2 regions of the Actinoplanes sp. NPDC019969 genome follow, and region 1 is predicted to be linked to the other one. Evidence: riboswitches for the same ligand, from Rfam matches in the RefSeq annotation. Region 1 holds a riboswitch; the other holds the start of a gene.
The links. Region 1 has a riboswitch for cyclic di-GMP ahead of ACZ3II_RS14215 (Calx-beta domain-containing protein). Riboswitches for the same ligand answer to the same signal wherever they lie in the genome.

Region 1 (7,280 bases):
GCCCGACGCCGCGGTAGAGGGACCCGAGACGTTCACGGTCACCTACTCCGCGATGGACGGCCTCGAGGCGATGGAGACGTCGACGGCTCGTACCACCGTCACCGTCCGGGACGCCCCGCCGGTCGCACCGAAGGTCTCGGTGCTGGCACCGGAGAGGACGGTCGCCGAAGGCAAGGCGCTCGCCTTCCCGGTCAGGCTGAGCGGCGCCAGCGACAACCCGATCACGGTACGGGTCGCCACAGCCGACGGCACGGCCAAGTCCGCTCGCGGCGACTACACCCCGGCGACCGGGAACGTCGTCTTCGCCCCGGGCGAGACGGTGCAGAACGTCCCGGTGGCGACAGTCCGGGACGCCGAGGCGGAGACCGATCCCGAGACCGTCCAGCTGACCGTCACCGATCCCGGCGCCGCGACCCTGTCGCAGCAGAGGCCGGCCACCGGCTCGGTGGTCGACGCGACCATCGTGGTGGACGCCCATACCATCATCCCGGAGGGCGACAGCGACACCTATGACTATCACTTCTGGGTGTTCCTCAACGTCGAGGTCGACGAGGAGGTCCGCGTGGACTACGAGGTTCTCGACGGCACCACCACCGGCGCGGATCTCGACAAGGTGTCGGGCACCCTCGTCTTCCCCCCGAACTCCACGGCCCATCAGCTCGTGGTGCCGATCCACGGGGACACCGAGGACGAGGGCACCGGCGAGACCTTCCGGATCAAGCTGTCCGGGCTGACCGGGGTGGAGGCCACCGGACTCGGCGAGCACGAGTTCCGGATCCTCGACGACGACGGGCTCCCGAGCATCGCGTCGGTCACCCGGGAATCCCCCGACGGCCCCGACCCCGACTGGGAGAACGAAGGGAACGCCACCGAGACGGCGCGCTTCATCGTGAAGCTGAGCCATCCCGCTCCCGGCCCGATCGTCCTGGACGTCACCGGTGAGGACGGGACCGCGGTCCAGACCGAGGGCGGGATCGCCGGCGCCGACTACAGCGTGCCGTCCACGGTGACCTTCGAGGAGGGCGAGGAGACCCAGACGTTCGACGTGACCGTCAAGGGCGACACGGTCTCGGAGGACACCGAGACCGCGATGGTCGTGGTCACCCCGCGTGACGGCGACCCGAACGTCACCGGCGACCCGGCGAGAGACGAGCTGAGGCTCAAGAACGACGACGCCGCGCCGGCGCTCACCCTGAACACCGGTGCGTCCGGCACCGAGGGCGGCACCGTCGGCGTGATCGCCACCCCGTCCGGGGTCGCCGAGGACCCGATCGGCTACCTGCTGCGCCTCAGCGGCGACCCGGGCAGCGCCGACCCCGCGGAGCCGACCGACTTCACCGGCGGCGACGTGACGGTCACACTGCCCGGCGGCAGCACCGGCCCCGTCACCCTGCACTCGATCAACCTGGCCGGCGACACCGCCGACGAGGCGGCCGAGACCGTCAAGGCCGTCCTGGAGAGCCCCCAGGGCCCGCCGGTCGAGGCACGCTACGAGATCCTCGACGACCCGCGGGACGCGCCACCCGCCGTCTCGGCCGGCTCCGTGACGGTCGCCGAGAACCAGGGCCTCGCCGAGGTGCCGGTCGACCTGGAGTTCCTCGGCACCGACGCGACGAGCACCGAACAGCGGGTCTCGGTCAGCTACGAGGTGCTCGCCGGCAGCGAGGACGTGGCGGAGCCGAGGACGGGCGTCGTCGAGTTCGCGCCGGGCCGGACGAGCGGTGTGATCCGGGTGCCGATCGTGGACGACAAGCGCGCCGAGCCCGAGGAGACCGTCACGGTCCGGGTGTTCGGTCCCAGCCCCGCCGACGTGGGCGTCGACCGGGCCGAGGGCCGCATCGTCATCATCGACGACGACAAGGACCTGCCACTGCCGGAGTTCACGGTGGGTGACGTCACGGCAGGTGAGGCAGGTGGCCCCGCCACGATCAAGGTCGGACTGAGCGGGCCGGCGGCCGGCGACCTCGACTTCGACGTCGCGATCGAGCCCCTCTCCGAGGACTTCGAGAGACCCGCGACCACGGTACGGATACCCGAAGGCCAGTCCAGTGCGCTGATCACCGTGCCGATCCTGCAGGACAGGGTGTACGAGGGTGACGAGACCGCCGTGGTCACGGTGTCGCTCCCCGGCGGCTCCTCCCACCGGGCCACCCTGACCATCACCGACGACGACCCGGAACCCACGGTCACGCTCGCACAGGCCACCGCCACTGTCGCCGAGGGCAGCAGCTTCGAGGTGGTCGGCACGGTCACCGGGACGCCGCAGCGGGACTTCGTGATCGGCGACGACGAGACGGCGGCGCGTACCCGGTCCGTCGTCCGCATCACGCCGGGTGAGAAGCGCAAGCTCGTCGTCGAACACCGGACCCTGGGCGGCGACGGCGCCGAACCGGCCGACTACGACCTGGGCGACGGCCTCGTCATCCCGGCCGGAACCCCGAGCGGCAGCCGGATCACCCTCGGCGCCATCCGGTTCAAGGACGACACCATCGACGAGGACGACGAGATCGCCGAGTTCACCCTCGGTGGCGGTGTCCTCCGTCTCCAGATCACCGACGACCCGGCCGACCGCCCACCCACCGTGTCGGTCGGCGATGTGACGGTCAGCGAGGACGACGACGCGGCGGATCTGCCGGTCACCCTGAACTTCCGGGGCGGCGCCAGTTCCACCGAGCGGGCCGTCACCGTGCCGTGGCAGACCGCCGACGGCACCGCCGAAGCCGGAAGGGACTACCGCAAGTCCGCCGGCACCGTCACGATCGACCCGCTCGAGGACTCCGGCACAGTCCGGGTGCCGCTGATCGACGACACCCGCGACGAGAAGGCGCAGACCTTCACCGTCCGTCTCGGCGTAGCGGCTCCCGCGGGCGTGTCGGTGACCGGCGGGCACGGCACGGTCACCGTCACCGACAACGACAAGGCGAAAGCACCCACGCTGACCGCCCCGGCCGGCCGATCCGGCTCCGGCAGGGTCACCCTCACCGGCATCGCGGCCGCCGGCGCCAAGGTGAAGCTGTTCAGCACGGGCGGGTCCGCCGGCGGCACCTTCAAGATCGTCGGCACGACTGTCGCCGACGACGACGGCGCCTACACGTTCCAGCCCGCCATCGGCATCGGGGTCCGGTTCCAGACCCGCGCCGCCGGGATGAGCTCGCCGGTGCGCCTGGTGCGGATCCGGCAGGAACCGGCCCTGACCGCGGTCTCCCATGCCCGCGGCGCCGTCACGCTGACCGTCGCCGGCGACCCCGACGAGGGCGGTCAGACCGTGCGGCTGCAACGCCAGATCCGCGGGGCGTGGCGGGAGGTCGACGACGGCAGGCTCGGCCCCAAGGGCCGCTTCGCCACCACGGTCCGCGGCCTCACCCCCGGCAGCAGCGCGGTCTTCCGGGCGGTGATCACCGCGACGCCGTCGCTCGGCATTCTCGCCGGAACCTCGGCGTCCCGGACGGTCACGGTGAAATAAGAGGCGATGCGGTGGTGCGGGCGGTCCTTTCGGGCCGCCCTTCCTGCGTTTTCCAACCCTGGGGGTACGACCCCCGAGTACAGTTCGCCGCTGGTCAGAGTGGTCGTCGCGGCCGGGCAGAGCCACACGTCCAGGCCGAATACCGGCTATGTGAAGGTCTTTCTACCGAAAAATGCGTTCCGCCGCGAACGGGCCGATACGCCGGTTAGATTGCAGTTAGCGCCACCCGAAGCGGAACGTCGCACCCGGTGTTTGCGCTGCTGAGGGCCGGTCAAACCGGCACCCCGAACCGCCCTAGGTGCGGTACCCGAACAGGCAAACCCGTCGCGAGACGGGGACGCAAAGCCAGGGGCCTCCCCGCTGGAGGTAGCCCAGCCGCCGAAGGAGACAGGAAGAGAATGCGTCATCGACCAATCCAAGCGGCGCCGCGAGAGCGGGTGCCGTTCACGCTCTGGGGACCCACGCGAGTCAAGCAAGCCCTGGCGACCGCCACCGCTGTCGCGATCGGCCTCGTCCCCGGCGTCTTCGTCGGCTCGCCAGCGTTCGCCGCGCCGACCGGCAACATCGACGATCTGACGATCTCGAACGCCACCAACTGGGGTGGCGGCAAGCTGACCTTCACCCTGACCTACACCGGCTCCACGTCGGGCATCTTCAGCTTCAGCACCGGCGACACGGCGGACACCGGCGACGTCAACGCTGTGGGTGGTGCGAACCTGACGGCTAGTAACGACTATGTCAGTGTCGCCCCCCGGGAGATCTCGTTCCCGGCCGTGTCCGCGGGCGGGTCGTACAAGGCGACGCTGACAGTCAACACCCGCAAGGACGCGGATACGACCGAGGCCCTCGCGCTGACGGCGACCGACGCCAGCGGATTGACGAAGAGCGGCACCGGCACGATCCTCGGGACCGACTCGAACAACCTCATCACGCTGTCCGGGGAGACGACGGTCGACGAGACGGCGACCGGTGGCGCCCAGAAGACGGTGACGATCACCGCCCGGCAGACGTTCCCGCAGACCCGTGACGTCATCGTGCCGGTCAAGACGGCCGCTGTCGCGGGTAGCACCGACTTCAAGACCGACATGGCGACGCCGGAGGGCGAGGCGAACCGGGACTACACGGCGCTGCCTGCCGATGCCATCATCACCATCCCGGCGAACAGCACTGTCGGAACGACGACGGTGACGCTCTGGGACGACAATTCCGACGAGTCCGACGTCCAGTACTTCAGCGTCAATGAGGACGTCGCTCGCAGTACTCTCGCAGGTGGTGTGACCAGCGCTGCCCTCGGCGGTAACGTCATCAGCGGCCAGGACAAGGTCAAGGTCGGCATTCGGGACGACGACAAGCTGCCCGAGGTCAGCATCGCCAACTCCGAGTCGGCGGTCGAGGGCACCTACCTGTCCTTCCCGCTGTCGCTCACCAACCCTTCGGAGAAGGGTGTCGCTGTAGAAGTCGCCGTGGCCGGTGAGGCGATCTCCGGGACGACCGCGGCGAAGGTGGCGGCCCCTGCCGGTGACGGAACGGAGGACATCCTCTGGACGAACGGCACGCCCACGACGATCCCGTCGTACGCCCCGTCGAGCAACCTGATGGTGCTGACCACGACGAACGACGACGGGCCCGACTTCGAGGGTCCCGAAGGCGTTCGGGCCACCATCAACCTCCCGAGTGGCCCGACCGCTGCGCTCGGCAAGGCCTACGCCAACGGCATCATCACCGACACGGGCTCTGGCAAAACGGTCTACTACGGCACCGCCACCGGCCCGACGACCAACGGGGCGCGCACCTGGACCGAGGGCAGCACGGGCCCGGTCGAGAAGAAGATCTACGTCAAGTTCGACACCAACTCGCCTGCTGACGCGGTGCTGAACTACACCTTCGTGGACGGCACGGCCAAGGCCGGTAGCGACTACGAGGGCAAGGCCGGGACCGTCACGGTGCCGAAGGACGCCACGAAGGAGGTGACCATCCCGGTCACCATCATCGGCGACCGTCAGGCCGAGCCGGCCGAGAAGTTCGTCCTCCGGCTGACCAGCCCGAGCGGCGTGGTGGATGCGACCTACCTGGGCGACCAGGAGTTCAACATCACCGACGACGACGCCGCGCCGTCCTGGACCACCGAGGACGTGAAGGTCCAGGAGGGCAACACCGGCACGACCCTGGCCCGGATCCCGGTCCGGCTGACCGGTCCGGCTGCCGCCGACGTCGCCTTCGACGCCACGTTCGCGGACGCCAGCGCGGTCGACGATACGGGTGTCGGCGCAGGCGACAACGACTACACCCAGCCGGTCAACAAGGTCGTGACGATCAAGGCCGGCGAGACGGTCGGATACCTCGACGTCCCGATCAACGGCGATGAGGTCTTCGAGAAGGACCAGACCTTCAACGTCACTTTCGCCCGGACCTCGGCCACGGCCTCGGCCAACAACGTGATCAACTCGGCGGACACCACCGTGTACGTCTCGCGGGTGTCGATCGGCAACGACGATGCCCAGCCGAAGCTGACCTACCAGCTGGGCACTGTCACGGAGGGCGGCACCCTACCGGTGACCGGGACCGTCGTCGGCGTCTCCGAGTACACCTACCACCTCGGCCTCACCGTGGGTGGCGGCGCGTCGGAGCCGGCGACCCCGGGCGTGGACTTCAAGGTGCCGGACACCCTGGCGGCCCTCGACATCGAGGTGCGCCGGGGCGAGTCGGGCCTGCTCACCGCAAGCGGTGGCAAGTTCGCGGCGAGTTCCGGCGGTAACGGTTACCCGGCGCAGCTCATCGAGATCCTGAGCGACACCATCGACGAGCCGAACGAGTCCATCTCGATCACCGCCAACGAGATCTCGTCGATCCTGACCGGTTTCGCCACGTCGTCGACGACCGTGAAGATCGCCGACGACCCGCTGGACCTTCCGCCGGCGGTCGCCATCTCGGACATCGTGGCGCACGAGAAGGACGGCTACGCGGAGGTGCCGGTCACCCTGGCCTTCACCGGTGAGGCGACCTCCAGCACCCAGCCGGTCACCATCCCGTTCTGGACGTCGGACGGCACGGCCAAGGCGGGCGAGGACTTCAAGTACACCAAGGGCGTGACCGAGGTCCCCGCGAACGTCCTCAAGTGGAGCATCAAGGTTCCGCTGATCAACGACGGCTGGGCCGAGGGTGACGAGTACTTCTCGGTGCGGCTCGGGGCTCCCGGGCCGATGGGCGCCTCGGTGATCAACGGTGATGCCACCGTCACGATCAAGGCGAACAGCGCGACCACCCCGACCACCCCGACCGACCCGGGCGAGCCCGGCACCCCGGCGGTGACGCCGACGCTCAGCGTCTCCGGGCCGAGCAAGGGCGCGGGCACTGCCACGATCACCGGCAAGGCGTCGCCGAACGCTTCGGTCTGGCTGTGGGGCGCCGCCCTGCCGGAGACCGACGTGAAGGACTTCAAGCAGCTGGTCTCGGTCAAGGCGGACGGCAGCGGCAACTTCCGGTTCACCCGGTCGATCACGACCGGCTGGGCGTTCGCGGTCTCGTCGAACGACAAGGTCTCGGCGGTCCGGACGGTCAAGCTGACGCAGAACCCGGCGCTGGCGATCAGCTCGCCGTCGAAGGGCAAGCTGAAGGTGGTCGTCACCGGTAACCCGAAGGCGGCCGGCCAGAAGGTCACCGTGCAGCGGCTCTCCGGCGGCAAGTGGGTCAACCTGACCACCGGCACGACGACGGCGGCGAACTTCACCAAGACCGTCAGCATCAAGTCGAAGACCAAGGTCACCATCCGGGCCACGGTCTCCGGGACGTCCGGCATCAACGCGGCCACCACCGCGGG
Region 2 (7,280 bases), on a different contig from region 1:
CCGCGGCCGGAAGGTCCCGGTTGGCGACGGCGAGGGCGCCGTCGCGCAGGCGGCGCACCGCGAGCAGCAGCGCCCGGCCCAGCAGCACGCCGATCGCCACCGCCGCGAACACGATCAGCAGCACGCCGATGAACTCGACGGCGGCCAGCCGGTCGGTCTCCGAACGGCCGTCCTCGGCGAGCGCGCCGACCTGTTTCTCCAGCTCCAGTTCGGCGCCGCGGACCAGCACCAGCACGTCGCCGAACGCGTCGGACAGCTCGGCCAGACCGGCCGGCTGGGCGCCGGTCAGCCCGGCGGACAACCGGTCGGCGCGGGCCACCGCCTCGTCGGCGAGCACCGCGTCGGCGGACGCCACCTGGTCGGCGCCGGCGATGGCCCGGAACTCGGCGAACGCGCCGGCGCGGGCCTCCTGCGCGGCGATCAGCTGCCGCTGCCGGTCAGGGCCACGGTCGCTGGTGGCGCGGGTCACGTACGCCACCGCGGCCTGATCGGCGACCGCCGACTCGACCCGGGAGAACCCGGCGAGCGCGCGGAGGCCGTCGGCGAGCGGGCCACGGCCGGACTCCAGGGTCAGCAGCGACTCGTACCCGGTGATGCCGTCGAGGATGTCGCCGTACTTCTGCGAGGTGGTCGCGAGCCCGGCCCCGGCCCGGCGGCTGACCTCGGCGCGCGTCTGGGCCAGGCCGGTGAGCTGCTTGTCGATGAGGTCGAGCCGGTCCCGGACGCGGGCCGGCGTATCGGTGATCTCGGCGCGTTCGGCGCGGAAGTCCCGCACCCGGGCGTCCACCGCCTTGCTCGTCTCCCGGTACGCCGTCTCCGGCGCGTTCTGGTCGGCGAGGTACTCCAGGGCGGCCATCCGCTCGTCGTGCACGAGCCGGCCCAGGCCGGAGAGCTCGGCGCCGAGTGCGGTGAGCCGGGCCACCCGGGTGGCGTCCTCGGACTGCTCCCGGATCTCCAGCGACCGCATCAACGCCATGCCGGCCACCGCGGTCAACGGCACGAGGAGCAGGCCGGCGATCTTGACGCGCAAGCGTGCGTTCCGCAGCCCGCGGAGGCCGCCACCCGACGTCGGCCGCGCAGCCTGGGTGCTCACGACTTCTCCTTCGCGGTCGTCCACGCTCCGTACCACGGCAGGAGCCGGCCCATGGAAGGCCGCGGTCCGGCCCCGTCCGGCGCCCGCAGCAAGACCCGCGCCGTTTCCGGCACGGCGGCGATTTCACCAGAACGCCGACCCTTTGGGAAGTCTGGAAGCTCCCGCAAAAGGCTCACCTGTCCGGGTGATAACCGCGCGCGAGACTGTCGCGCATCCACCCTCGGCGAGGTTGACGTGCACGAATACCTCACACGCCACCATCCGTGAGGTCACGGTCACCGGACAGCATCGCGATTCCAACCACTATGTGGGAGTTCGCCTCCCCGACCTCGATGAACACGGTGGCAAGAATCGGCGCGACGTGACGGACTCGGTGTCCGTGCGCGACAGTGTCCACTTCGGACCTACGATCTGGCAAGTGGCCCCTACGTCGCCCACAGATCACCGTAGGTGACGGATTTCCATTGACGGTTCTCTATCATAGATGATCTCGACTTTAGGGTGCCTTAAGAAGCGGACCCCGGACTGGCGCACCACACGGAACATTCCGTAACGTGCGCGGCATGGCATTTCGGAGCTGGGTGAAGCTGCTGGCCGCTACCCTCACGGCCGCCGCGGTCGTCGGAGCCGGCCAACTCGGCATCGCCTACGGGCTCGGCATGGTGCGGCTCGACCAGACCCTGGAAATCACCCAGCGTGACCAATGGACAGCGCAACTCGCCTGGGTAGCGTGGATCACCATGACCGCCGCGGCGATCGGCGCCGTGGTCGCCACCGGCCTGCGCCCCCGCTGGTCCCCCCGCCCGGTCGGCGGCGGCGGCGCGCTCGCGATGGGCCTGGCCGCCGGAGCCGGCGCCCTCGCCGTCCTGCCGCTGACCATGCAGCCGGCCCGATCCGCCCAGGTCACCGGCGTCCAGCCGGTCCTCGTCATCGGCATCTGCGCCGCCCTCGGCGCGGCGATCGGCATCTTCGCCGGGTACGCCGCGGCCGCCAAGGCGGTGGCCCGCTGGAGCCTGACCGCGGTGAGCCTGGCCGTCTGGGCTGTGGCGCTGATCTCTGTCGCGCCGTCCCTGACGCCCGGCAAGACCCCCGCCACGGTCCGCCTCGGCGTGCTGGAGGGCGGTTTCGTCCCGGCCTCCGCCGCCGACTACATCGCCTTCGCGACGATGCCGGCGCTCGCCCTGATCACCGGCCTGATCATCGGCTGGACCGCCCGCGGCCGGCAGTTCTCCACTCCGGCCGTGGCGCTCAGCGGCCTGGCCGGCCCGGCGCTGCTGACCCTGGCCTACCTGATCGCCGGGCCGGGCTCGGCTTCCGGGCTGGGCCTCCACCCGTACTGGGCCGCCATGACCGCCAGCGGCGCCGGCGTCCTCGGTTCGGTCCTGGCCGCCATCCTGCGCGGCGCGCCCGAGGACCACGCCACCAGCTCCTCCCCCGCTGCTGCCGCCTCCTCTGCCGACGGCCTTTCTTCGGACGCCAAGGCGGAGCCCACCACCGGCCTTCCCCGCCGCGATGTGCCGACCGAGTCCGCCATCGCCGCGGCGGCGGCCGCCGCCGCCCAGCGCCCCGAGGACCAGCTACGCCCGTCCGACACCGGCGTCTTCTCCGTCGCCGACCGGCCGCATCCGCTTCAGGACCTGACCGCCACACCGTCCGGGCCTTCCGCCGCCTCCTCACCCTTCACCTCGGGCAGCGGCACCCCCTTCGGCTCCCCCACCCCGGGCGCCCCCTCCGGATACTCTGCCTCGGCCTCAGCCGTTGTTCCCGGAACGCCTGCCCCCGGCATCCCTGCCTCGGCTTCCGTTCCCGGCATCCCCGCGCCGGTCGCCCGGAAGGCCTCCGCCCAGGTCAACGGCTCCGGCGACGCGGCCCGGCCCTCGGCTCCCGGCATCCCCGCTCAGCCCGCCGACCCCGGCAACCGGGTTCCCGCGGGCGCGCCCGGCTTCGCCGACCAGTCGGCCTCGTCCGCGGATGCCCGCTTCTCCGGACAGCAGCCGGCCCCCAAGAGCGCGAGCGGCGGCTTGCGGCGCGGATGGCGTACGCGCCGCTCCGCTCCCGAACCCCAGGCCGCCACGCCGTCCACCGCCCTGACCGGCGACACCGGCTCGTTCAACGGTTTCGCCGCCACCCAGCCCGGTCCTCGCGTCGGCATCGACACCGCCGAGCATCCGCGGGTCGCCGCCCGTACCCCGCGTGGCCCGCTCGTCCCCGAGCCGACCGCCGTCAGCGCTCCCCTCCCGCATCCGCAGCCGGTGTCCCCGCCTCCCGTCGCCCCTCAGCCGGACCAGCGCCGCGGCAAGAACGGCGCCCGCGAGGAGGACTACGTCGACTGGGTCAACGGCCTCGGCGGCGCCTGACCGGCCCCTCGCGGCACGGTTTCCGTCACGCAAGCATCGGCGAACACCGATGGAATGATGGGTTCGGGAGGTACCGCCGACCGCACGCACCGACAACGATGATCGATGTCCGGGTCACATCCCCGCCTCGACGCATCGGAGCCCGATCATGAGCACCCGCATCGGCCGGTTCCTCTCCGGCTTGACCCTGGTCTTCGCCCTCTCCGGCACCGCTCTCGTCGCCCCCGCGGTGGTCGCGCCGGCCGCCACCGACGCCGCCCAGGCCGCCGTCCACTCCAGCTGCACCATCAGCCGGTGCTCCGCCGCCCGCACGGCTTTCACCGGCTGGAAGTCCCTGGGCTGGCCGACCTCCGCCGGCTGGTACGCGTGGCCCTACGGCAACTACAACTACACCGGCGGCACCTTCTACAACCGCGAGGGCCAGCTCCCTTCCGCGACCTACTCGGAGTACGACGTCTACTCCCGCACGCGCGGCGCCTCCCGCGACGCCTACCGCATCGTCGTCAACCGCAGCACCCGCGTCGCCTACTTCACCCCCGACCACTACGTCACCTTCTACAAGCTCTGACCCCGACCCCGCGGACCCGCCGGCCGTATCCCAGCCTCGCCTCCCACCCATCACCACCGGCCTCAGCGACGGCTCACGCGATCCGGGAGGAGGCGAGCCGGAGAGGGGTGCGGACACTTCGGCCCGGAAGACCGCTTTCCTGGTACGCGCGACGACCGTCCTCTCGACGGTCGCCGCGACCCGTTCCGGCCCGTTTCGCCGGGCCGCGACCAGCCTCGGAAACCGTTCGGCAACCGACTAGCACCTCGTTCGGTCTCAGGTGCGAGAACCTCGACATCGCCGCGAAAAATCATGGGCTCGACGCTTAGGCCCACCCCTACCCGACCGAACAACCTGGCGTAACCAAAACGAGCAACTCGCTCGGGCCGACAAACGCAAACCCGCCGCAAGCCGGGGACGCAAAGCCACAGGGCCCACGAGGCCGGCTGGGCTACCGACCAGGGGAGAACATATAAATGCGTAACATCATGCAGCTCGTTGGTGGCGTCGCTGTCGCAGGCGCTGTCGCCGCCGGCTCGACCGCCTTCACCGCGAACGGCGTCACCGCCGCACTTGTCGGCGGGAACATCGACGGCAGCACCAACATCATCGCTGGTGGTGCGCTGGCCGCCCCGAAGTCCGTGGTCGGCGCCCGCCTGACCGAGGCGGTCTTCACCCACGACGCCACCGACCCCAACCTGATCACCGGTGTAAACATCAAGATCGACGGTGGCAGCGGTGTCACACTGCCCGTCACCTCCTCGGTGAAGGTCAAGATCGCGTCGGGTGGCGGCACTTCGACGAACAAGAACAGCCTCTTCTACGCATGCTCGAGCGCCGGCGGCACCGCCTGGACCTGCCTTGACCCGACCGGTAACTACACCGGTGTGACGACGCTCGACGTCGCCGTTGTGCCCACGGTCGCATAAAGCACCTGAGATGCTCGAACCGTAGGCGAAGCCAGGGTCAGTTACTCGCTGCGGGCGCGATTCGCCCGCCTGGGAGTTCACCATCGTTTCCAAGGTTCGACGTCTGACAATGGCCGCCATCCTCGTGATGGCGGCCATTGGCGCTTGGGCGGTCACCACGGATCGCATTTCATATGTCGTCACTCACGGCATCAGCATGCAACCGGTGTATCACCAGGGCGACCTGGTATTCGTCATCAAATTCGATACGTACCAAACAGGGCAGATCGCTGCTTACCATGGTGCCAACGGCCAGATCGAGGTACTGCATCGCATCATCGGCGGCGACGCCCACACGGGATATGTCCTCAAGGGAGACAACAACCAGTCGATAGACGCCGACAAGCCCACCGCCGAGCAGATGATCGGACGCGCGGTACTGCACGTCCCCGGCGGGGGTGGCTGGCTGCGGCCACTGCTGAGCCCGACCGGCCTGGGCATGATCAGCTTTTTGTTCGTCAGCGGCGGCGCGGGCGCAGCGAAGACGCGCCGCATGATCGCGCGCGGTCGCCGGAAGAAGAGAGCGAAGGGCATGTCTGGCGGAGGCGGGTCGTGGGCGACTGCGGCGGTCGTTATCAAGACGATCCGCCGCCTGCATCCCGCTGTTCGTGTGCTCGCTGCGATAACCGCGGTGTCGGCGGTGGCCGGCCTGCTGCTGGGTGTTCTCGGCTGGATGAAGCCGGTCACCGAGACGGTCGCGGGTACCGGGCGCCCTGGCGAGTCGATGGTCTTCTCCTACTCGGCGGAGGTCGAACCGTCCGCGGCATACGACGGCACGACGGTCCACTCTCCCGATCCGATCTTCCGAAAGCTGGCCACCCTCGTCGACCTGCACATGCAGTATCGAGGCGAGCCCGGGCACATCGCGGTCAATGCGCGGCTGTCCGCGGAGAACGGATGGCACAAGACGCTGCAACTGATGCAGCGCAAGCGTTTCACCAGCCAGATGTACAGCGACTCGGTTCAGCTCGATCTGACCGGGTGGTCGGAGCGCACAACCGCGGCCGGGACCGCGATCGGCACCGACATGGGTCCGATCACCGCCGCGATCACTGCAGAGATCCAGCACGGTGACGGCACGGTCTTCGCGCCGAAGATCTCGTTGAATCTCGCCCCGCTCGTGCTCACCCTCGTGGGAGGCCCGGACGCTCTGGTTGTCGACCAGTCCAGCACCGGCAGCACGGTTCAGATCCGGCAGATCGGCATATCCGGGTACCACCTTCTGACCGCTCCACAGGCCCGGCTGTACGCCGTGTACCTACTGCTCATCGGGTTGATCGGTACGGTGACCGTAGCCACCATGGCTGTTCGGCATGTGCCGTTGCGGACGCGGGTGCAGATTCAGCGGCGGTATCCGCATCTGATCGTTCCGGTGGAGCCGATGGCCAGTCCGCCGGGGAAGCCAGTCGTCGTCGTGGACTCGTTTCCGGCGTTGGTGAAGTTGGCTGAGAAGTACGGGCAGATGATCCTCACCTGGACTCGGCCGGATGGGGCTGACGACTTCGTGGTTCGGGACGAGGGCATCCTCTACCGGTATCGGATCGAACCGGCCTCTGCGGTCACTCCGGCGACCCCCAAAGCCAGGCGGCCGGTGAAGTCGACGCCGGAGGGCACGGCCTCGGCTACCCGTACGGGGCCCGCCGGTGACGGGTCTCCGGACCCGGTCCATGTCACCGAGGAGAAGGCCGACGAGCCCGCGCAACCCGCCGCGCCTGAGATCGAGGTCAGTGCGGGGCCCGGGGAACCGGCGACGACCGGGGCCACGGCGAAGAAGGCTCCCGCACGGAAACGGACGACCAGGGCCGCCGGCTCGGCGACACCGGCGAAGGCGCCCGCCAAAGCGGTGGCGAAGCGGGCCCGCGCGAAGGCGACAGCGGTTGCGCCGGATGCCGGTTCTGATCAGCCGGTGACCACTGTCGCGGACCTTCCGCCGTTCGGGCCCAGGATCGCAGCTCCCCTGGAAGTCCTCGTGAGCCCTGCTCCGAAACTGTCCACTGCCGCACCGAGCGATACGGCCGACAGCCCCGCCGATCCAACGGACGAGCCGCTCGATGCGGCGGGCGGCAAGCACCGGAAGACCGACGCAGCCGAGACCGGGACCGGTACGGATACCGGTGGTGGCGCCGCTGAGGGCCCGGCGGATCACAGCGCGCCGGAGTCGATCGAGGATCTCAAGAAGGAACTCGCCGAACTGGCGGAGGTGACGGCGCAGCCGAGCGGGAAACCGCAACGACCGGCCAGGAAGCGGACCGGCCGCCGCACACCCCGATCCCGGAAGCCCGATCCGGCCGCGCGGGAGGGCCGGGTCGAGGAGA

Region 2: another riboswitch for cyclic di-GMP. It lies ahead of ACZ3II_RS09175 (hypothetical protein); the one in region 1 lies ahead of ACZ3II_RS14215 (Calx-beta domain-containing protein).

What each region holds. Positions count from the first base shown of each region.
Region 1 covers NZ_JBVHFK010000004.1:163,549-170,828, reverse strand. Annotated here, with positions in the region: gene ACZ3II_RS14220 (Calx-beta domain-containing protein) at 1-3,463, shown strand, start outside; cyclic di-GMP riboswitch class I at 3,768-3,846, shown strand; gene ACZ3II_RS14215 (Calx-beta domain-containing protein) at 3,901-7,280, shown strand, end outside.
Region 2 covers NZ_JBVHFK010000002.1:582,967-590,246, forward strand. Annotated here, with positions in the region: gene ACZ3II_RS09160 (sensor histidine kinase) at 1-1,093, opposite strand, end outside; gene ACZ3II_RS09165 (hypothetical protein) at 1,657-3,450, shown strand; gene ACZ3II_RS09170 (ribonuclease domain-containing protein) at 3,599-4,018, shown strand; cyclic di-GMP riboswitch class I at 4,382-4,456, shown strand; gene ACZ3II_RS09175 (hypothetical protein) at 4,474-4,926, shown strand; gene ACZ3II_RS09180 (DUF5305 family protein) at 5,036-7,280, shown strand, end outside.